3 regions of the Pseudomonas sp. GW821-FHT02H06 genome follow, and region 3 is predicted to be linked to each of the others. Evidence: predicted binding sites of a transcription regulator. Region 3 holds the regulator's gene; each other region holds the start of a gene.
The links. Region 3 encodes FliA, which starts transcription of late flagellar genes. Its sites were predicted from a motif close to CTAAAGTTTNNNNNNNNNNNGCCGNTAA; they were not measured.
Positions count from the first base shown of each region.

Region 1: the regulator FliA is predicted to act here: its motif matches at 3,146-3,173, upstream of flgM (flagellar biosynthesis anti-sigma factor FlgM).
Region 2: the regulator FliA is predicted to act here: its motif matches at 4,357-4,384, upstream of AC07VF_RS24885 (methyl-accepting chemotaxis protein).

Region 1 is NZ_JBWKVD010000014.1:46,007-53,377, reverse strand. It holds gene AC07VF_RS20405 (hypothetical protein) at 1-757, opposite strand, end outside; gene AC07VF_RS20400 (PAAR domain-containing protein) at 859-1,113, opposite strand; gene AC07VF_RS20395 (flagellar brake protein) at 1,451-2,191, opposite strand; gene AC07VF_RS20390 (flagella synthesis protein FlgN) at 2,274-2,741, opposite strand; gene flgM (flagellar biosynthesis anti-sigma factor FlgM) at 2,791-3,108, opposite strand; gene flgA (flagellar basal body P-ring formation chaperone FlgA) at 3,279-4,040, opposite strand; gene AC07VF_RS20375 (chemotaxis protein CheV) at 4,115-5,047, shown strand; gene cheR (protein-glutamate O-methyltransferase CheR) at 5,092-5,919, shown strand; gene flgB (flagellar basal body rod protein FlgB) at 6,975-7,371, shown strand, end outside.
Region 2 is NZ_JBWKVD010000023.1:35,021-42,391, forward strand. It holds gene AC07VF_RS24870 (autotransporter outer membrane beta-barrel domain-containing protein) at 1-662, shown strand, start outside; gene AC07VF_RS24875 (hypothetical protein) at 739-1,404, opposite strand; gene AC07VF_RS24880 (hypothetical protein) at 1,826-2,479, opposite strand; gene AC07VF_RS24885 (methyl-accepting chemotaxis protein) at 2,760-4,325, opposite strand; gene AC07VF_RS24890 (CPBP family intramembrane glutamic endopeptidase) at 4,428-5,219, opposite strand; gene acnA (aconitate hydratase AcnA) at 5,461-7,371, opposite strand, start outside.
Region 3 is NZ_JBWKVD010000017.1:126,784-134,154, forward strand. It holds gene AC07VF_RS22565 (chemotaxis protein CheA) at 1-1,199, opposite strand, end outside; gene AC07VF_RS22570 (protein phosphatase CheZ) at 1,344-2,132, opposite strand; gene AC07VF_RS22575 (chemotaxis response regulator CheY) at 2,152-2,526, opposite strand; gene fliA (RNA polymerase sigma factor FliA) at 2,768-3,511, opposite strand; gene fleN (flagellar synthesis regulator FleN) at 3,508-4,341, opposite strand; gene flhF (flagellar biosynthesis GTPase FlhF) at 4,460-5,803, opposite strand; partial or broken gene AC07VF_RS22595 (flagellar biosynthesis protein FlhA) at 5,815-7,371, opposite strand, start outside.

The DNA of each region.
Region 1 (7,371 bases), on a different contig from region 3:
CTAGGGCCATCCGCGTCCATTCGGCAGCAACGGTCCCGACCTGGCCGCACAGCGACGGGGCCTGAACCTGCTGATTGAAGGTCTGCTCGGGGGCGGTATTCGGGGTATCGGTCCGCGCGCCCCGCTTGAGCGAAACGAGGGATACCACCTCTCCCAGGGGCGCCGGATCTGCAGCGTGTGCGTTGGCCGGCAGGGTGGCCCAGCTGTCGAGGCTCAGGCACAGATGGCCGGGCATGCTCAGGTTGCTGGACAGCAATTCGGCAAGCCACGGCCCCGGTGCCTGGCGGGCGATACGGAAACCGCCGCCGGGCAGCCACGCCTGGGGCCACACACCCACCACGGTCTCAAACCAGACCAATGGATCGACATGGGACGGCGGGAACAGATGCACTTCAACCTGCGTCCAGTCCGCAACTCGGTCGAGCAGCGGGCACTGGGTCAGGGTCGCCTGCAGCAGTTCCATGGCGCGGGCGAGCGGGTCGATCGAGGGCAGAGGAATCGCGTCGATCTCGATCCGCCGCAACAGTCGGCGCGAGCCATCGGCAGCCATCAGCCTTGAATCGTGGCTCAGCGCGTTCGCGTGCCTGGGGATGTGCTGGACAGGTAACTGCTGGTCCAGGGAATGCCCGGGCAATCGAAGCCAGACGTCCTCGACGCTGACGCTCTGCGAGCAGAAATCACCTCGGGGTTTGGCCCGGTCCAGCAGGCGCTGGGCGGCTTCCTGTGCCAGCCGTTTCTCGGAAATCCGGTCGTACATGTTCCGCCGCGGCCGGACGTAATGTTGAGGGGCAGGAGGGGGTGGCAGCGGCGCGGGTTTGCCAAGCAGCCGTTTCAAAAAGGAATATTTCATGACGACCCCTACAGGATGCAGCAGTCATCGTGGGTCGCGACGAGGGCATCGCCGCACAGCAGGCGATCCCCGTCGCGGGCAATGGGCCGGTCATCGACGAGGCAGGTTTCATCCCCTTCGGCGATGGCACAGGGGCCGTGAAAGCAGAGCACGCCGTCGCCGTGGCGGGCGACTTCGAGACCGTGCAGGAACGTGGAGGGCGAGCCTTGAATGACTCGACCGCCTTTGAGGGTGGGGTCGTTGAGAACGATGATGGGGCGCATGACGAAACTTCCCTGAGATGTGGCCGCGGCGAGCGTCCATGCTCCGGTGCGTTTGAGCCGCGAAATTAACACAGGGTCAGGGGCTTGAAAGTGGCACAGATTATTTCAAGACGCGTCCTACTTTTGCGCGGTGAAGAGTCCTACACGCGGGCGTGATGAGGTTCGCATTTTGATCGAACAGGCGTGGTTTGGAGGGGGTTGGAGCGGGGCGGGAGGCGTTATGGGAGGGGATCAGGACGCGCTATTTGATGTGCGCGTTATGGGGGGAGGCGATAGCAGCGGATGTGGGCAACCGGCCAGCACGCCCTGAAACGCGCCAGCCGGTCATCACAAACGATCAGAAATCGTCGTCTTTGTCGAAGCGTCGCGCTTCGCGCTGCAGCTGGTACACGAAACGCTCGACCTGACGCTGCACCAATCCACTCATGTTGTGGAAGCGCACACCGGCGAACGTGGTGTTGATCCTTTCTTCGAAGTGCAGATAGCGCAGTTCGACCGGCGTGGTCATGTTGCCGAAGGGCAGGGAGGCGATGAAGCGCTCATAGACCTGGCCCAGTTGCATGCGCTCGGAGATATCGCCCTCAAAGCGCAGCTTGCAGCCGGTGGCGGAGACATCCAGCAGTTTGCCGCGCAACGGAAATTTGAGCCGGTCGCCGCCAATCTCGACATCAATCAGCGAAGCCAGCTTCAGGGCCGCGCGGAACGCGTTACGACGCTGGTGATAGACGACTTCTTCAGGGAGAGGGCCGCGATAGCTGCGCGGCTCTTCGATCACGGTCAGCTGGGCTTTGCTTTCCCAGGCGATGCGCACACCGTCGTGAAAACCTTCGACCCGGAAGGGCTCACCGCTGGCAAGGAAACGCTCGCCATCTCGGGGGATCATCTCGTCGAAAATGACCTGGTTGGTGTCACGGTCGACGTCGATCACGTAACTCTGAAAACGCTGGGTGCGTTCGTGAAACGTGATGATCAACGGGTCATGACTTTCCATCAGCAGCCGCAGATTGGCGGCGATTTCCAACGGGGTGGTCAGTACCTTCGGGGGCTGCGGAACATCGTCCGCGCTTGAGGCATTCACGGTCTATCCATCTCCAGGCAAATAACGGCAGCGTGCAGCGTGCGGCATATTGCCACCACAGTGCGCACCTTGATACAAGAACTTACGCCTGGCTGAGCGGACGCGGCCTGGCCTTGCCCGACGTCGAACCGCGACTGTCGTACAGCGTGGGCGTGTCGCCGCCGTTGAGAATCCTCAACTGCTGTGCCGTGGTGAGTTGCTGGAGCTGGATGAGGCTGCCGTTCTGTTCGTTGGCCGCCTGGCATTCACTCATCAGCGCGCTGAGTTCATCGCCTGCGGTCAACAAGGCTTCACCCACTGACGAATGTTTCGCCACTTCTTCGAGTCCCGCGCGATTGGCGGGCAGACCCAGGCTGGTCATCAGCTGGGTACGTCGGCGTCCATGCTGCTCGAGCACGATCACCAGCGCCTGTTTCTGCGCCAGGATGTGTTCCATCTCGACCATATTGCGCCCGTGAAGCGCCACTGACTCGGCCTTCAGGATATCCAGCAGATGCCGGGTTGGCGCAATGTCGTCCGTGATCAGTTGAAGCAATGTAGTGTCTTGCATCGCATGCCCTGGTGTTTAAGCGTCCAGAAGCCCCTGCGCAGACCTGGGGCTAGCGCTGGGCTTCGAAGTTAAGCAGTTTGCTTGCAACACGATTGCTGTCGACCTTATAGCTGCCGTCGGCGACCGCCTGCTTCAACTCAGCCACACGGGCGCTGTTGACGACAGGCTGATCACGCAACGAATCACTGATCTTCTGCAACTGTTGAGCTTCGCTGCTCAAATGTACTGCCTCACCGCTACCGGGCACGCTCGAGGTGCCGCTGACCGCTGCCGTAGCTTCGGTTTTGCTGGCTTCCTTGGTGCTGGCAGTACGTGTTGTACCGCCAACGGTAGTGGAGCTGTTCAAACGATTGAAGTCGATGACCATGATTGAAAAACCTCTGGGTTCTAGGACGCTTGCCTTGGTTTCGGCCAGACCCGGAATAACTTTAGGGCCCGTGCGAAAACAGTCTCGAATGGACTTCGCACGGAGCACAGGGGTTCCGAGTGTAGGAAAAGCGCAAGCGCAGCGCCAGAGGTCTTACCTTCACATGTCAGTTACATAGCGACCTCGACTTGCCCGGGCGCAACGATATTGGCCTTGATCACCCGCTGGGAGTTGAGGTTCTTCACTCGTATTTGCTCGTTGAAACCGCCGTCGGACAAGGCTTCGCCCGGCATGCGCACGCTCATTGAACCGCTGCGCGCACTGATCACCACCTGGTCGCCCTTATGGACCATTTGCGGCTGATCGAGGTGGACGGGCGTCAGGATCTGGTCGATGACCGTTGGTCGGACAACTTTTTGCCCGACTGCCTGATCGACTGAATCCAGGAAGCCTTGCCCCAGCAGGCTGACGTCGCGTTCGCGCAGCGCCACATCGTTTTCCGTCACGATTGCGTCGCGCTTCATGGGCCGCACGGCCGTGACCACATTGCGGTAAAGGTGTACCTGGGCCGGCACAAACACCGTCCACGGGGACGTGCCTTCGCAGCGAATCTTCACGGTGACGCGGCCGATGGGCTGGGCCGGGCTTTCCAGTGAGGCTGTCAAATCCTTGTCGCACAGCGGCATGCGCAGACGCGGGTCCAGCTGCTTGACTTCAATTTCGTAGCGGCCGGCGGTTTGGTTGGTCGCCATGTAGTCTTCAACTGTGAATTCAAGAAAGCCCTGGGTCACGCCGATAAGTGTTTCAGGCAGGGTCATGTTGTCCGCCCGGCTCAGGCTGGCGGCACACAACAGACACAGCGCGACCAGCACGCAGACAAAGCTGCGGGTTGCGGGTGCCGGGCGTCGGGATACTGTCGTTTGTGTGTTCATGATGAGTAAATAGCAAGGCCCGTGCCGCTTACCGTTCCGGTAGCGCAATTGGTCGTTTTTGGGAGGTGTGGTGCATGGCTGGTGTGATGGATTCAGTAAACCAGCGCACTCAACTGGTCGGGCAGAACCGCCTTGAACTGTTGCTGTTCCGGTTGGACGGCAAGCAGTTGTATGGGATCAACGTGTTCAAGGTAAAAGAGGTGCTTCAGTGCCCGAAACTTACCCATATGCCCAAATCCAGTCCGATTGTGCGCGGTGTGGCAAATATTCGTGGCGGGACTATCCCGATCCTCGATCTGGCGTTGGCGACCGGTGGCAAGCCGCTGGCTGACATTACCAATTCATTCGTGATCATCACAGAGTACAACACCAAGATTCAGGGCTTCCTGGTGCATGCGGTGGAACGCATCGTCAACATGAACTGGGAAGACATTCATCCGCCACCCAAGGGCACCGGTCGCGACCACTACCTCACGGCAGTGACGCGTCTGGACAACCAGCTGGTGGAAATCATCGATGTCGAGAAGATCCTCGCCGAAGTGGCGCCGGTGTCCGAGAACATCTCGGTCGGCGTGGTCACGGCGGAGGTTCAGCACAAGGCTCTGTCGCTGCGCGTGCTGACGGTCGATGACTCCTCGGTGGCGCGCAAACAGGTGACGCGTTGCCTGCAAACCGTCGGCGTGGAAGTCACGGCGTTGAATGACGGTCGTCAGGCACTCGATTTCCTGCGCAAACTGGTGGATGAAGGCAAGAAGCCGGAAGAAGAATTCCTGATGATGATTTCCGACATTGAAATGCCGGAGATGGATGGCTATACCCTCACTGCGGAGATTCGCAGCGACCCGCGCATGCAGAAGTTGCACATCGTGTTGCATACGTCGTTGTCCGGCGTGTTCAACCAGGCGATGGTCAAGAAGGTCGGCGCGGATGATTTCCTGGCCAAGTTCCGGCCAGACGATCTGGCGGCGAGGGTGGTAGATCGTATCAAGGCGGCAGATATCAGCTGAGGAGGGGTTTTCCTCCTTGCTGTTCACATGATTTGAGAGGCGGCATGTCTACAGGTAATTTGGATTTTGATCAGTTCCGGGTATTCCTGGAAAAAGCCTGTGGCATTTTGCTGGGTGAAAATAAGCAGTACCTGGTTTCCAGCCGCCTCAACAAGTTGATGGAGCAGCAGTCCATCAAATCGTTGGGCGAGCTGATCCAGCGGATCCAGACTCAGCCGCGCAGTGGTTTGCGTGAGCAGGTGGTGGATGCGATGACCACCAACGAGACGTTGTGGTTTCGCGACACGTACCCCTTCGAGGTGATGAAGAACAAGGTCTTGCCCGAGGCGATCAAGGCCAGCCCCAACCAGCGTTTGCGCATCTGGTCGGCGGCGTGCTCGTCGGGTCAGGAACCGTATTCGCTGTCGATGACGATCGATGAGTTCGAGCGCAGTAACCCGGGGCAGTTGAAGTCGGGCGCGCAGATTGTGGCGACGGATTTGTCGGGTTTGATGTTGAACAATTGCAAGACGGGTGAGTACGACAGTCTGGCCATCGGCCGGGGTTTGTCGCCGGATCGTCTGCAGCGTTTCTTCGATCAGAAGACGCCAGGGCGCTGGACGGTGAAGGCGCCGATCAAAAGCCGTGTGGAGTTTCGTTCGTTCAATCTGTTGGACAGTTATGCGGCGTTGGGCAAGTTCGATATCGTGTTCTGTCGCAACGTGCTGATTTATTTTTCGGCGGAGGTGAAGAAGGATATTTTGCTGCGTATTCATTCGACGTTGAAGCCGGGGGGGTATTTGTTCCTGGGGGCGTCGGAGGCGTTGAACGGGTTGCCCGATCATTATCAGATGGTGCAGTGCAGTCCCGGGATTATTTATCAGGCCAAGTGATTGGCTGCGGTTTTGCTTTGATGAGAACCCCGCTTAGGCGGGGTTTTTTGTTTCGTGTTGGCGCTGAGACTGTTGGCTGCCTCTTAGCCGGAGCGGCGCTTAGAGGGGTCTGCCTAACGGCAGACATTTCGCCTTCGGCGAGTTACTTGGAAAAGCACCCCAAGTAACCAAGGGTGCTTGCTCCTGGTTGGGCTCCTCCTTCGTCGGAGTACCTTCACTCCGGTCTCGCTCCGTGGGCCCGCGCCGAACGGGCATCCATGCCCTGACGGCGCTCTCGCCGCATCCATGCGGCTCGGCCCACTGCGCGAGACCTGCGTTCAGCCTGCACCCAAGTCGCGTTCGGCGGTGACCGGACCGTTCGCGTATGAAGATCAAAAGCACGGCAACGGCAACGGCAACAGCAACGGCAACGGCATTCGCGAGCAAGCTCGCTCCCACAGGTAGGGTGTCTGATCAGCAAAATAGCAAGCGCCTGCACTGGCCTCTTCCCGGCTAAAGCCGGTCCCACTAACAGCAGCGCATGCAGTCCGTAGGACTGGCTTCAGACGGGAAGCCGTCGCCGTTGCCGTTGATCTTCATACGCAGAGAGTTCAGACGACACCAATCGCGACTTGGGTGCAGGCTGAACGGAGGTCTCGCGGAGTGGGCCGAGCCGCATGGATGCGGCGAGAGCGCCGTCAGGACATGGATGTCCGTTCGGCGCGGGCCCACGGAGCGAGACCGGAGTGAAGGAACCCCGACGCAGGAGGGGCCCAACCAGGAGCAAGCACCCTTGGTTACTTGGGGTGCTTTTCCAAGTAACTCGCCGAAGGCGAAACGTCTGCCCCCAGGCAGACGCCCTTGATCTTGATGTCACGAGCGAAAGCGCAATACGGCAAAAAAACGGCACTGCTCTTGCCGCTTTCCTCCCATCGAGCGGAAATCCCTTGCCGCTTTTCTGTCATCCCCTTGCACCAACACCCCTGCAGTCCGCGAAAAACGGCACTTCCAGCAAGTGGCACGCACCTTGCTATAACTCCTGCACGTACATCTGGTCAGCCCTCAAAGGTCCCGACATGAGCATCAGTTTTGAAAACGCCCTCGGCATCCACGAAAAAGCGCTCAACTTCCGCGCCCAGCGTGCTGAAGTGCTGGCCAACAACATCACCAACGCCGACACCCCCAACTACAAGGCGCGTGACCTGGACTTCTCCAAAGTCCTGGCCGCCCAAAGCGACAAAAGCAACAACGGCCACTTCGCCCTCGACATGACCAACAGCCGTCACATCGAAGCCGAAGGCATGAGCGATGGCGAAGCCAGCCTGCTCTACCGCACCCCGTCGCAGCCGTCGCTCGATCAGAACACCGTCGACTCCCAGGTCGAAAACGCCAACTACGCCGAAAACGCCATCGGTTTTCAGGCCAGCTTCACCTTGCTCAACAGCAAATTCAAAGGGCTGGTTGCAGCCCTGC
Region 2 (7,371 bases), on a different contig from region 3:
TGCTCGGTTTGATGGGGGGTTACAGCAAGTCGGATCTGGACATCGGCCGAGGCACTTCGGGCCAGGTCGACAGCTACTACATGGGCGCGTATGGCACGTGGTTGTCGGAGGGCGGTTATTACCTGGACGGCGTGCTGAAACTCAACCAGTTCCATAACGAGTCGAAGGTGGCGATGAGCGATGGCACCAAGGCCAAGGGCGATTACAGCAGCAAGGCGTTGGGCGGGTCGCTGGAAGTCGGTAAGCATATAAAGCTGGCCGATGAGTATTTCGTCGAGCCTTTTGCGCAGGTGTCCAGCGTCTGGATCGATGGCAGCAGTTACACGCTGGACAACGGCATGCAGGCCAGGACCAACCAGACGCAGTCGGTGCTGGGTAAAGTCGGCAGTACCGTGGGACGCAGCTTCGCCCTGAAGGACGGCGGCGTTGTCAAACCGTACGCACGGGTGGCGTGGGCACACGAGTTCTCCCGCAGTAATGACGTCAGCGTGAACGGTCAGCGTTTCGACAACGATCTGTTTGGCTCCCGGGCGGAACTGGGCGCCGGCGTTTCGGTGTCGCTGTCCGAGCGACTTCAGGTGCACGCTGATTTCGATTACATGAAGGGTGAGCATGTCGAGCAGCCTTGGGGTGCGAACGTGGGCGTGCGTCTGGCGTTCTGACGCGCGCGTCAGCTAGTTGAAACGCGGTTTTGAAGCCCCGGCTGCAGCGATGCAGTCGGGGCTTTTTTACGTGGGCTTAGGGTTTTGGCTGCATCCGGCGCCGTCGCGGTGGACGGCCCGGAGGCGAGCCTTTGCCGCGTCGCTTCCTCAGGCGCGGCAAGTTGACGGTCAGCGTTTCCGAAATGCCGACGAGCTTGGCGCGCCGTACCACTTCATAGCGCACCTCGACGCATCCGCTTTCGTAGTCCGCCAGGGTTTCATTGTTGAGGTACTGAACCAGGCGAGGGCCTTTGCGGCCTTCTACCTTGCCGATGGTGGTGTAGAAGGTGTTGTGGCCCCAGCGCAGCTTCAGGTGATCCCCGAACCACAGCTTCGGTGAGCGCGGGATATTGATGTAGATGCCCACGTGCAGCTGTGCGTCGGTCGGGCCTTCGGGGTCGGCACCGGTGATGAAAGGCGCTTCGAATACCGGCGCCGGAGGCGGGTGCTTCATCTCGTGATGCCAGGGAAATCCCGGGGCATTCTGAAGCTGGCCGGCGTAGACCAACGCCTGTTCAGCCGCACTCTTGCCCGCGGGCGGTATTGCCTGCAGATCTTCGTAGAGCGGGATGGAACTCTTGTCGGGTGATTTGCCTTTCTTCCTGCGGGTAGTTCTCGGGTTAGGCAGTGTTACCTTGTTATCGTTATCGGACTCATTCGGCTGCGAGTGGGGTGGCGGCTGGATATCCGTTTCATCTTCCATTGGAACTCCTTGATCAGATCGCTAGTGCGAGGATTACAGGATTGGGTGTTGGCGCTTGCTTGTAGGACTGCGGCGCTGCACATGCCTATGATCGATTCGAAAAATAGGACTGTCAAACAAGCGAAGTGCATGGGATTGCATGGCTTCTCCGAAAAAAAATCGTGGTTGAATATATTTTTGATATGTGAATTCGGCGCTTTTCACGGTGTTTTTGAGCGATTTAAATAATTATGTATCGCGCGTAGTCTATAAAATTTTGATAGTCCATCAGACGCTTCCTACGGAGATGTAGGTTCTGTGGAATCGAGATGCCAAAAAATAATTTAAATTATTTTTCGCTGGCGATTTTGTTGACAAAACCTCCACGCATTAGCGTGGAGGTGGTTACTTTTAGTATTCAGTTGAATAGCGGGAAAGCTGGTTACAATTTAAGTGAAACCAGGGTCGGCAGGCTGGTGATGGATGCATTGCCCGCCCGGTCGGTGACGACGTACTCGATGGACACGGTTTCGGCTGCATGGGTTAGCAGGTCTTCGCGGCTGAAAGCGATTTCGACGGGCCGGAGGGTGAGCTCATCCGTCTCGACCAGATGGGACGGGCCTTCAACGCCGTTGAGTAATGTCTGGATGACATCGCCCGGTTCCATGCCGGCGTAGCCAGGGAGCAGGCCAATGAGTTGATCGCCGAAGGTGGCGGTGGGGAAGATGAGGGGAGCGAGGAGGGTGGCGCCGGGTTTGGTGCGGTCGATACGAATTGTGGTCGACGGCGATTCAACGGTAATGCCACCTGTCACGTTTGTGACCGTATAAGCGACTTTGTAGGGGCCGTCATTCTCCAGTTGTTCTATGGGTAATGTAAGTGGCAAGGGTGTTCCTGGCGCTGGCAGCGGAACGGGCATTGTTTGAATCGGCCCAACCATGCTGCCGTTAATCATGAGCTGAAAAACATCTCCTTCATCCGAGTACGCCCATGCCTCCACAACTACAGAAATATCCTGGCTTAGATTGGCGAGCGGTATGAGGCCATCGATGTCAGCCACCGGTACGGAAGGTGCAACTAGCCCTGTCGACTTCATATGTATCTCCATTCACAAATCGCTACGCTCTGTTTGTAAAGAGCGAGCATTAAATTGATTATCTAGATCAACAAATACTCCACCCATGGTGGTAATTATTTATCGTCTTTCAACAATCAACTAATAGAGCTCTACAAATCCTGTCAACAGCCAAACCCCCGCTCCAAACCAAAAACTGCTTCCCCAAATGATTTTCAGAAATGTCCTACTTAAACCCCAACACAAACAAAAAAGCCCCGGCAGACAATCTGCCGGGGCCTTCGCATAACCCACCAATCACTCAGCGGTTGAAGCGCTCCACCAAGGAGTATTGCGTGTGAGCAGTTTGGGTCAGTTCGGCACTGAGCGTGGCAGAGCGACGGGCTTCGTCGGAGGTCTGGTCCGCCAGGTGCGCGATGGTGCTGATGTTGCGGCTGACCTCTTCTGCCACCGAGCTTTGCTCTTCGGTGGCGGCGGCGATCTGCGTGGTCATGTCGGTAATGTTGGCCACTGCGTCGCTGATGCCTACCAACGCCCTGTCGGCTTCCATGACCTGCTCGACGCCTTCTTCGGCCTGGCGCCGGCCTGTGTTCATGGTCTGAACCGCGTTGGTAGCCGTCTGTTGCAGCTTGGCGATGAGGGCGTGGATCTGGCCGGTCGACTCGGTGGTGCGTTGCGCCAGTTGGCGGACTTCATCGGCGACGACAGCAAAGCCGCGACCCATTTCGCCCGCGCGGGCGGCTTCGATGGCGGCGTTGAGGGCCAGCAGGTTGGTCTGGTCGGCGATGCCTTTGATGACGTCGACAACGCCACCGATTTCATCGCTGTCTTTCGCGAGCTGGGTCACGGTCAGGCCTGTTTCGCCTACTGACGCCGACAGGCGCTGGATGGCTTCGCGGGTGTCGCTGGCGATCTCGCGGCCGCGACGGGTCAGCTCATTGGCCTGCTGGGTGGCGTCAGCGGTGCGCTGCACGTGATTGGCCACTTCCTGGGTGGTCGCGGCCATCTGGTTGACGGCGGTGGCGACCTGTTCGGTTTCGACGCGCTGACGTTCCAGGCCGGTGGAGCTGGCCTGCGCGAGGGTGTCGGACTGACGCGCCTGGTCGTTGAGGTGTTCGGCGGTGTCCTGCAGGCGGGTAAGGCAGGTCTTGAGACGCGCTTCCTGGCTGAGGATCGACATCTCCAGCCGCGCCTGTGCGCCGCGACTGTCGGTGTACATCTGCGCGATCAACGGGTCGGAGGTGGTTTGCTCGGCCAGGCGCAGCAGGCGCTTGAGGCCACGCTGTTGCCAGCTCAACCCCAGCAGGCCAAGCGGTACGGACACTGCGGCGGCGAGCAGGAAGCCCCAATGGGAATTCAGCCACACGCCAATCAAAAAACTCACCTGGCTCACCAGGATGAACGGCAGCCAGTCCTGCAACAGCGGCAGCCACTTGTCACGGCTTGGCACCGCGCTTTTGCCGCTGTTCAGACGTTTGTAGAGCGATTCGGCGCGACGCACCTGTTCAGCGGTCGGCTTGATACGCACGGACTCGAAGCCCACGACCTGTTTGTTCTCGAAGACTGGCGTGACGTAAGCGTTGACCCAATAGTGGTCGCCGTTCTTGCAGCGGTTCTTGACGATCCCCATCCACGGCTGGCCCTGCTTGAGGGTGGCCCACATGTGTTCGAATACCGCTGTCGGCACGTCCGGATGGCGCACGGTGTTGTGCGGCGATTTGATCAATTCATCTTGGGAAAAACCGCTGATTTCAATGAAGGCGTCGTTGCAATAGGTGATGACGCCGCGCGCATCGGTGGTGGAGATCAACCGTTGCTGCGCCGGGAAGGTCCGTTCGCGTTGAGTGATGGGCTGGTTATTTCGCATGAGCTATTCGATCCAGGAAGGCTGTGAAGAGTTATCGGCCCGAAGCGAAAAAAATTAAGCTTTTGTGAACTGCGTCATAGGTTGGGTGTCGCGGGCGGTTCTTCAGCGATCGAACATCGGATAGGTGAACAGGCTGAAATGCAGCAGGTTCAGGCCGAAGTGGGTGAGCACGGCAGCGGGCAGGCCGCCCAGTCGATAGGCAACGCCATAACCCACACCTGCGATGCCCGCCAGAAGCGCCCATTCCCAGCCAGCACCGATGTGCGCAAGACCGAACAGCAGCGAGGCTGTCCCGATGGCCAGGGCGTCGTGGCAGGGCAAGTGTTGCAGCCATCTTTTCAGGCTGCCTTGCAGGTAACCGCGAAAGAGCAGTTCCTCGGTCAGCGCGACCAATAGCAGGTTGTTCAGCGCCCAGATGCCCGTTTGCTCGGGCCACTTGGGCGACCAGCCGACGAGGCCCAGCAGCAGCGCCGTTGATAAACACGCTGCGGCGGTGACGGGCAAGGCGATGCTGGTGACGCCCAGCCAGCGTCGGGGACTGAATGCGATAAACACCCAGGGGCAGGCGATGGCGATCCAGAAGCCGATAAGGGGCTTGTCGAGATTCAGGTACATCGAATACGGCGCGGCCTCGGGGCTGAGGCGCACGCCGGCAATCGCCCTTGCGCTGAGGAAACCGGGGAGCCAGTGACTGGCCAGCCCTGCTGCGATGGCGATGAACAGGGCGTGACCGAACAGGCGCACGGCGCGGTAATGGAAATGGCTGACGCAGATGCCGGCCATGATCAGCAGTCCGAACGTGATGACCACGGGAACGCTGAGCTGGCCGTAGAGCAGCGCCAGGCAGTAGCCGAGAGAGAGCAGAAGGAGGGAAGTCCAGCGTTGCACCGACATGAAGTCGTCCTTGAGCGTCGGAATAGGCTGGCGATTTTAACGTTGATTAAACGCGTGTGTATGTCGGATCAACGGGGAGCTGGTCCGATTGTTTCGTGGATGCAGGGCGGAGGTGGTGTAGGGCGTTTCTGATAACAAGGGATTTGGGTTAGACGCTGGCAATTTGCGTTGAGGCAGACGACGCCTTCCCGGCTAAAGCCAGTCCCACTGACAGCGAGACCGGCTTCGGCCGGGATGAGGCTCAGGAAGCAATCAGCTGCCGCAACACGTAATGCAGAATCCCTCCCGCCTTGAAGTACTCCACTTCATTCAGGGTATCGATCCGGCACAGCACGTTGATGTTTTCCTGCTGCCCGTCCTCCCGGGTGATCTGCACGGCCAGGCTCATGCCCGGTTGCAGCGTGGCGCCGGTGAGCCCGGTGATGTTCAGCACTTCCTTGCCGGTCAGGCCCAGGGTTTTGCGGCTTTCGCCTGCCTTGAACTGCAGCGGCAGGACACCCATGCCGACCAGATTGGACCGGTGAATGCGCTCGAAACTCTCGGCGATGACTGCCTTGACGCCCAGCAGATTCGTGCCTTTCGCCGCCCAGTCGCGACTGGAGCCCGTGCCGTATTCCTGACCGGCAATGACCACCAGCGGCGTGCCTTCGTCCTGATAACGCATGGCCGCGTCATAAATCGGGAGCTTCTCGTCAGTGGGCACGTGCAGCGTATAGCCGCCTTCTTCGCCGCCGAGCATTTCGTTGCGAATGCGGATGTTGGCGAAGGTGCCGCGCATCATCACTTCATGGTTGCCGCGCCGCGAGCCGTAGGAGTTGAAGTCCTTGTATTCCACGCCCTTGCTGCGCAGATAACGCCCGGCCGGGCTGTCGAGTTTGATGTTGCCCGCGGGTGAGATGTGGTCGGTGGTCACCGAGTCGCCCAGCACCGCGAGCACGCGAGCCTGCTGGACGTCGGCGATGACTGGCAATGGCCCGGCGACGTCCTCGAAAAACGGCGGGTGCTGAATGTAGGTCGAGTCCGGCTGCCAGACGTAGGTCGCCGCCTCGGGCACCTCGATGGCCTGCCACTGCTCGTCACCGGCAAACACCTCGGCGTATTCCTTGTGGAACATGCCGGTGCTGACGTTCATGACCGCGTCGGCGATTTCCTGCTGGGTCGGCCAGATGTCACGCAGGTACACCGGCTGGCCGTCGCTGCCTTCGCCCAAGGGTTCGCTGCTCAAGTCGGTGCGCACGGTGCCGGCCAAGGCGTAAGCGACCACCAGCGGCGGCGAGGCCAGCCAGTTTGTTTTCACCAGCGGGTGCACGCGGCCTTCGAAATTGCGGTTCCCGGAGAGCACCGACGCAACGGTCAGGTCCGACTGCTGAATGGCTTTTTCGATCGGGTCAGGAAGCGGCCCGGAGTTACCGATGCAGGTGGTGCAGCCATAGCCCACCAGGTCGAAGCCCAACTGATCGAGATACTGGGTGAGGCCAGCCGCGTTGTAGTAGTCGGTCACCACCTTCGAGCCGGGCGCCAGCGAGCTCTTCACCCAGGGTTTGCGCGTCAAGCCTTTCTCCACGGCTTTTTTCGCCAGCAGGCCGGCCGCCATCATCACGCTGGGGTTTGAGGTGTTGGTGCAGGACGTGATGGCCGCGATGACCACTGCGCCGTTCTTCAGGCGATAGGTCTGGCCGTTATATTCATACTCAGCCTCGCCCACCTGTGCCGCATTGCCCACCGCGACACCGCCGCCGCCTTCGCTTTCCAGTCGGCCTTCTTCGTGTTTGCTCGGGCTGACCGCCAGGCCCAGGAAGTCGCTGAAGGCCTTGGACACATCGGGAAGGGCGACGCGGTCTTGCGGACGTTTTGGCCCCGCAAGGCTGGCCACGACGGAACCCATGTCCAACTCCAACGCATCGGTGAACGCCGGTTCCTGACCGGGCAGGCGCCACAGGCCCTGGGCCTTGCAATAGGCCTCAACCAATTGCACCGTTTCGTCCGGACGCCCCGACAGGCGCAGGTAATCCAGCGTGACGTCGTCGACCGGGAAGAAGCCGCACGTCGCGCCGTATTCCGGGGCCATGTTGGCAATGGTGGCCCGGTCCGCCAGCGGCAAGTCCGCCAGGCCATCGCCATAGAATTCGACGAACTTACCGACCACGCCTTT
Region 3 (7,371 bases):
CGCGCGGTGTCGACGCGCACGGTGGTTTCCGCTTCAGACGGCGGTTTTTCGCTAGGCGCCGGAGCAGCAGCGCGAGCTGGTGCCGGAGCAGCAGCGGGTGCAGCTTTGGCCGGCGCCGCAGCAGCAGGCGTCGCTTTGGCCGGTTCGGCTTTGGCGGGCTCGGGCTTCTTGGCCGGTGACGCTGCGGCCGGCGCTGCAGCTGCACCGGCAGCCACGGCAGGTTCGAACTTGCCTTTGCCGTGCAACTGATCCAGCAGGTCTTCGAATTCGTTGTCGGTGATCTCGTCCGACGCAGCGGCTTTCGACGCAGCGGAGGGCGCAACCGGAGCGGCAGGTGCAGCGGCAGCAGGTGCCGCAGTGCCAGGAGCCGCAGCGCCGACGGCGTCCGGCGAGAACGAGCCTTTGCCGTGCAACTGATCCAGCAGCGACTCGAATTCGTCGTCAGTGATTTCGTCACTGGCCGGTGCGGCAGACGGCGTCACAGCCGCCGGCGGTTGCACCGCATCAACGGCGAACTGGCCTTTGCCATGCAACTGATCGAGGAGTGATTCGAATTCGGCGTCAGTGATTTCATCGCTGGCCGCCGTGCCAGCCGGTGCAGCGGAAGCCGCTGCTGCCGGCGCTGCTGCAACGGGTGCCGCGGCAACAGGCGCAGACGGAGCCGGTGCAGGAGCACCTGCCGCTTGCGCCTTGACGGCGTTCAGCGAATCCAGCAGCTGTTCGAATTCCAGATCGGTGATGTCTTCGGACGGCGCTTCAGCGACCGGCTCTTCAACCACCACCGGTGCCGCCGCGATTTCTTCTGCCGAGGCTGGCTCGGCCAGGCGTGCCAGTGCGGCCAGCAATTCAGGCGTGGCCGGAGTGACGGCAGAGCGCTCGCGCACCTGACCGAACATGCTGTTGACGGTGTCGAGTGCTTCGAGCACCACGTCCATGAGCTCCGAGTCGACGCGACGCTCACCCTTGCGCAGGATGTCGAACACGTTCTCGGCGATGTGACAGCATTCAACCAGCTCGTTGAGCTGGAGGAAGCCGGCGCCCCCTTTTACAGTGTGAAAACCGCGAAAAATTGCATTGAGCAGGTCCGCATCGTCAGGCCGGCTTTCCAGCTCGACCAACTGCTCTGACAACAGCTCGAGAATCTCGCCGGCCTCTACCAGAAAATCCTGAAGGATTTCTTCATCGGCGCCGAAGCTCATTGGGGGGTGCTCCTAAAATTAACCGTCAAACCGATCCGGAGGCTGCACTGACGGCCTGCGCGCATTGCTTTCGTCGAAGCATTGGCGCGCGGGTCCAGCAGCCACTTTCACAGAAAACCTGAAGTCCGAGACAGAATGACCGAATCAGAATCCGAGGCTGGATAGCAGATCGTCAACATCATCCTGTCCGGATACAACGTCTTCACGTTTATCGGCATGAATCTGCGGACCTTCACCCTTGGAGTGAAGTTTTTCTTGTTCTTTTTGCTGACGGAACATTTCCTGGTCGTGCTCGATGCCCGCGAAGCGGTCCACCTGGCTCGCCATGAGCACCAGCTTGAGCAGATTGCGCTCGACTTCCGTGACCAGCGTGGTCACGCGCTTGATCACCTGACCGGTGAGGTCCTGGTAATCCTGAGCCAGCAGGATGTCGTTCAGGTGCGCAGAGACCTCGGTGGTCTCCTTCTCGCTGCGGGTCAGGAACACATCGACGCGGCGGGCCAGATCACGAAACTCTTCGGCGCTGATCTCGCGGCGCATGAAGCGTCCCCAATCGGCGCTCAACGACTTGGCGTCTTCAGTGAGCCCGTGCATCAACGGCGTGCTCAGCTCTACCAGATCCATGGTCCGGTTCGCCGCGTTTTCAGTCAGCCTGACGACGTACGACAGCCGCTCGGTGGCGTCGGTGATCTGGGAGACCTCCTCGGCCTGCGGCATGTTCGGGTCGATCTGGAAGTTGACGATCGCGCTGTGCAGCTCGCGCGTCAGTTTGCCGACTTCCTGATACAGGCCGCGGTCGCGGGTCTGGTTAAGCTCATGGATCAGTTGCACAGCGTCGCCGAACTTGCCCTTTTCAAGGCTCGCGACCAGCTCTTGTGCGTGTTTCTTCAGGGTTGACTCAAAGTCACCCATTGTCGAATCTTTGGAATCCATAGCGCCCTCGCAGCGGACATCAGCTATTGACGCGCTCGAATATCTTTTCGATTTTTTCTTTGAGCACTTGCGCGGTGAACGGCTTCACCACGTAGCCGTTCACACCGGCCTGAGCGGCTTCGATGATCTGCTCGCGCTTGGCTTCGGCAGTGACCATCAGCACCGGCAGGCTGCGCAGACGCTCGTCGGCACGCACCTGACGCAACAGGTCGATGCCGGACATGCCCGGCATGTTCCAGTCAGTGACGAGGAAGTCAAAAGCGCCGCTTTGCAGCATCGGCAATGCGGTGAGTCCGTCATCTGCTTCGGCCGTGTTGGTGAACCCAAGGTCACGCAACAGGTTTTTTATGATCCGCCGCATCGTTGAGAAGTCATCAACGATGAGGATTTTCATGTTCTTGTCCAATTCGACCTCCAAGCAGTCTTTAACGCGTTCAGCACCTGAACGCGCGTTCAATCAATACCGGCTGCGCCGAACATCAAGAGGGGGTTGAATCGACCGGAACAAGCGCAGCGAAACCGGATCATCTACGACCCGGTTCGACCGACTCCTGCCGTGTCTCATTTGCTTCCCGCTCACGTCTTGCACAGCCGGTCTTACACGCAACACGCAGGCCTCGCGGCCTGCGCCTGATTCACGAACGTGCGCGCCACTCGCCAAGACGACCGCGCAACCGCGCCGCGCATTGACTGTGCAACTGGCTGACCCGCGACTCGCTGACCCCCAGGACCTCACCGATTTCCTTGAGGTTCAGCTCTTCGTCGTAGTACAGCGACAACACCAGGCGTTCACGTTCGGGCAAGTTGGCAATGGCCTCGGCCAGCGCAGCCTGGAAGCGCTCGTCTTCCAGATCCCGCGACGGTTCGAGGGACTGGCTCGCGCCGTCCTCGTGCAGCCCTTCGTGTTCGCCGTCCTGCAACAGGTCGTCGAAACTGAACAGGCGGCTGCCCAGGGTATCGTTCAAAATCCCGTAGTAATCGTCGAGACTCATTTCAAGTTCGGCAGCAACCTCGTGATCTTTAGCGTCACGGCCGGTTTTTGCTTCGATTGCACGAATCGCGTCACTGACCATGCGCGTGTTGCGGTGGACCGAGCGCGGCGCCCAATCCCCCTTGCGCACTTCGTCGAGCATCGCACCACGGATACGAATACCCGCGTACGTCTCGAAGCTGGCCCCTTTGGTGGAGTCGTATTTGGTCGAGACTTCGAGCAAGCCAATCATGCCCGCCTGGATCAAATCCTCGACCTGCACGCTTGCCGGCAGACGCGCCAGCAAGTGGTAGGCGATTCGTTTGACCAGCGGGGCATAACGCTCGATCAGCTCATACTGGGAGTCTTTGGACGATTTGCTGTACATGCGATAGCCACTTGCTGTCATGAGACGGGCCCTGCGCTGGTTTGATGCACGAGGCGTTCTACGAAAAATTCCAGGTGGCCGCGCGGGTTCGCCGGGAGCGGCCAGGTGTCGACTTTCTGCGCGATGGCCTTGAACGCCAGGGCACATTTGGAACGCGGAAACGCTTCGTACACGGCGCGCTGTTTCTGCACGGCCTTGCGTACGCATTCGTCGTACGGCACGGCGCCCACATACTGCAGGGCCACGTCGAGAAAACGGTCGGTGACTTTGGTCAGCTTGGCGAAGAGGTTACGCCCTTCCTGCGGGCTCTGGGCCATGTTGGCCAGGACGCGGAAGCGGTTCATGCCGTAATCGCGGTTGAGCAGTTTGATCAGGGCATAGGCGTCGGTGATCGATGTGGGCTCGTCGCACACCACCAGCAGCACTTCCTGGGCCGCGCGGACGAAGCTCACCACCGACTCGCCGATGCCGGCGGCGGTATCGATGACCAGCACATCGAGGTTGTCGCCAATGTCACTGAACGCCTGAATCAGCCCGGCATGCTGCGCCGGGGTCAGGTGGACCATGCTCTGGGTGCCTGATGCCGCCGGCACGATGCGTACACCGCCCGGGCCTTGCAGCAAGACATCGCGCAGCTCGCACCGCCCTTCGATGACATCAGCCAGGGTGCGTTTGGGGGTCAGACCCAACAATACGTCGACGTTGGCCAGACCCAGATCGGCGTCCAGCAGCATGACGCGACGTCCCAGCTCGGCCAGTGCCAGTGAAAGATTCACTGAAACGTTGGTCTTGCCTACGCCACCTTTGCCACCGGTCACCGCGATAACCTGTACGGGATGCATGCTGCCCATGTTAATTGTTTACCTTGTCTTGCTTAGACCTAAGCCACATGTCGGGCTGCACGTTCAGTGTCTGAACAATGCCTGGCAGACCATCGATGCAGGAAAATTCCACTGTCATTTTCTTCACCTAGCCCGCGCGCTTGCCGGTGCTGTGATAAAGATCCGCAAACATATCCGCCATCGCTTCCTCGCTTGGCTCCTCCTGCATCTGCACGCTGACAGCCCGGCTCACCAATTGGTGCCGACGCGGCAAATGCAGATCATCCGGTATCCGTGGGCCATCGGTGAGATAGGCCACAGGCAGTTCGTGTGTCACGGCCAGGCTGAGCACTTCGCCCAGGCTGGCCGTTTCGTCGAGCTTGGTCAGGATGCACCCGGCCAGGCCGCAACGTTTGTAACTGTGATAAGCCGCTGACAGCACCTGCTTCTGGCTGGTTGTCGCCAGCACCAGGTAGTTGCGCGCCTTGATGCCACGCCCGGCGAGGGTTTCCAGTTGCAGACGCAGGGCCGGATCGCTGGCTTGCAGGCCGGCGGTGTCGATCAACACCACGCGCTTGCGCAACAGCGGCTCCAGCGCCTGTGCCAGGGACTGGCCCGGGTCGACGTGGGTGACCGGTACATTGAGGATCCGGCCCAGGGTTTTCAGTTGCTCCTGAGCGCCAATGCGGAAACTGTCCATGCTCACCAGCGCGATATTTTGCGCGCCGTATTTCAACACATATCGGGCCGCCAGTTTAGCCAGCGTGGTGGTTTTGCCCATGCCGGCAGGGCCGACCATGGCAATCACACCGCCCTCTTCCAGTGGCTCGACGTCCGGCGTGGCAATCATGCGGGCCAGATGGGCCAGCAGCATGCGCCAGGTGTGAGCCTGATCGTTGGAGTCCGGGACCATCGCCAGCAAGTCGCGGGAGAGCGGGCCGGAAAGGCCGACCCGTTGCAGACGGCGCCACAGATTGGCCTGTTGCGGACGGCCGTCTCGCAGCTGGTTCCAGGCCAGCGAGCCCAGCTGGACTTCCAGCAGTTCGCGCAGGCCGTTCAATTCGGAACGCATCGCTTCGTAGGCGCGGTCGCCAACGCCCGGCTCGGCGTTGCGCTCGGCGCGTTCGGCGGCCACTGCGGCGTGGACGGACGGGCGAAACGGTTCTTCCAGCGTCGGTTCGATCTGCTTGCTGTCATCCATCGCAAGGCCGGCGAACAACTGACGGTTGGCGACAGTGTCCAGCTCGCTGCGGTGGGTCAGCTCAGCCTGAGCAGTGACGATGAGCGACTGAGTCTTGCGCAGCTCGTCTTCGAGTTCGATGTTCGGCACACGCGGGGCCAGCGCAGACAGCTTGTAGTCCAGGGCGGCGGTCAGTTCCACGCCGCCAGCGATCCGCCGGTTGCCGATGATGGCGGCTTCAGCGCCCAGCTCATCGCGAACCAGTTTCATGGCTTGTCGCATATCGGCGGCGAAAAAACGCTTAACTTGCATGACTCACTACCTCAGCCGTTAGGCCCGACAGTCGCTACGATGGTGACTTGCTTATTGTCAGGAATTTCCTGGTAAGCCAAAACATGCATATTCGGTACAGCCAACCGTCCAAAGCGGGACAACATGGCGCGAACCGGACCTGCGACCAACAAAATAACCGGCTGCCCCTGCATCTCCTGACGCTGCGCCGCTTCGATCAACGAGCGCTGAAGTTTCTCAGCCATGCTCGGTTCGAGGAGAACGCCTTCTTCCTGACCCTGACCTGCCTTCTGCAGACTATTTAGCAATATCTGTTCCAACCTTGGCTCAAGGGTGATCACAGGCAGCTCCGGCTCAATGCCGACAATGCTTTGGACGATTGCGCGGGACAATCCGACCCGTACGGCAGCCACCAGCGCGGCGGTATCTTGACTACGCGCAGCGTTGTTGGCGATGGCTTCTGCAATGGAGCGGATATCGCGAACCGGCACCTGTTCGGCAAGCAACGCCTGCAGCACCTTCAGCAGCGCCGACAGCGACAGCACGCCCGGGACCAGTTCTTCCGCCAGTTTTGGCGATCCCTTGGCCAGCAGGGTCATCAATTGCTGGACTTCCTCGTGGCCGATCAATTCATGAGAGTGTTTGTAGAGAATCTGGTTCAAGTGAGTCGCCACCACGGTGCTGGCGTCCACCACGGTGTAACCGAGGGATTGCGCCTGGGCACGCTGGCTGATTTCGATCCACACGGCCTCCAGGCCAAACGCCGGGTCTTTGGCAGTGATGCCGTTGAGGCTGCCAAACACCTGACCGGGGTTGATGGCCAGTTCGCGGTCCGGGTAGATCTCGGCTTCGGCCAGGGTCACGCCCATCAGGGTCAGGCGATAGGCGCTGGGCGCCAGGTCGAGGTTGTCGCGGATGTGCACGGTCGGCATGAGAAAGCCCAGCTCCTGAGAGAGCTTCTTGCGCACGCCCTTGATCCGCGCCAGCAATTGACCACCCTGGTTGCGGTCCACCAGCGGAATCAGGCGGTAGCCGACTTCCAGGCCAATCATGTCGATCGGGGTCACGTCGTCCCAGCCCAGTTCCTTGGATTCCTGCGCGCGGGTCGGCGATGGCAAAAGCTCTTGCTGACGCTTGACCTCTTGCACGGCAGCCAGCTTGACCTGGTTCTCTTTCTTCCACAGCAGGTAGGCGCCGCCGGCGGCCACCAGACCGAGGCTGATGAAGGAGAAGTGCGGCATGCCCGGGACCAGGCCCATGACGATCATGATGCCGGCGGATACGGCGAGCGCCTTGTGGGAGGCAAACATCTGCCGACCGACCAGCTTGCCCATTTCTTCCGAACCGGAAGCACGGGTCACCATGATCGCGGCGGCGGTGGACAGCAGCAGGGATGGCAATTGCGCCACCAAACCGTCACCGATGGTCAGCAGCGCGTAGACCTTGCCCGCGTCGCCGAAGCTCATGCCGTGTTGCAGGATGCCCACCAGCATGCCGCCGATGAGGTTGATGAAGAGGATCAGCAGGCCGGCGATGGCGTCGCCGCGGACGAATTTGCTGGCACCGTCCATGGAGCCGTAGAACTCGGC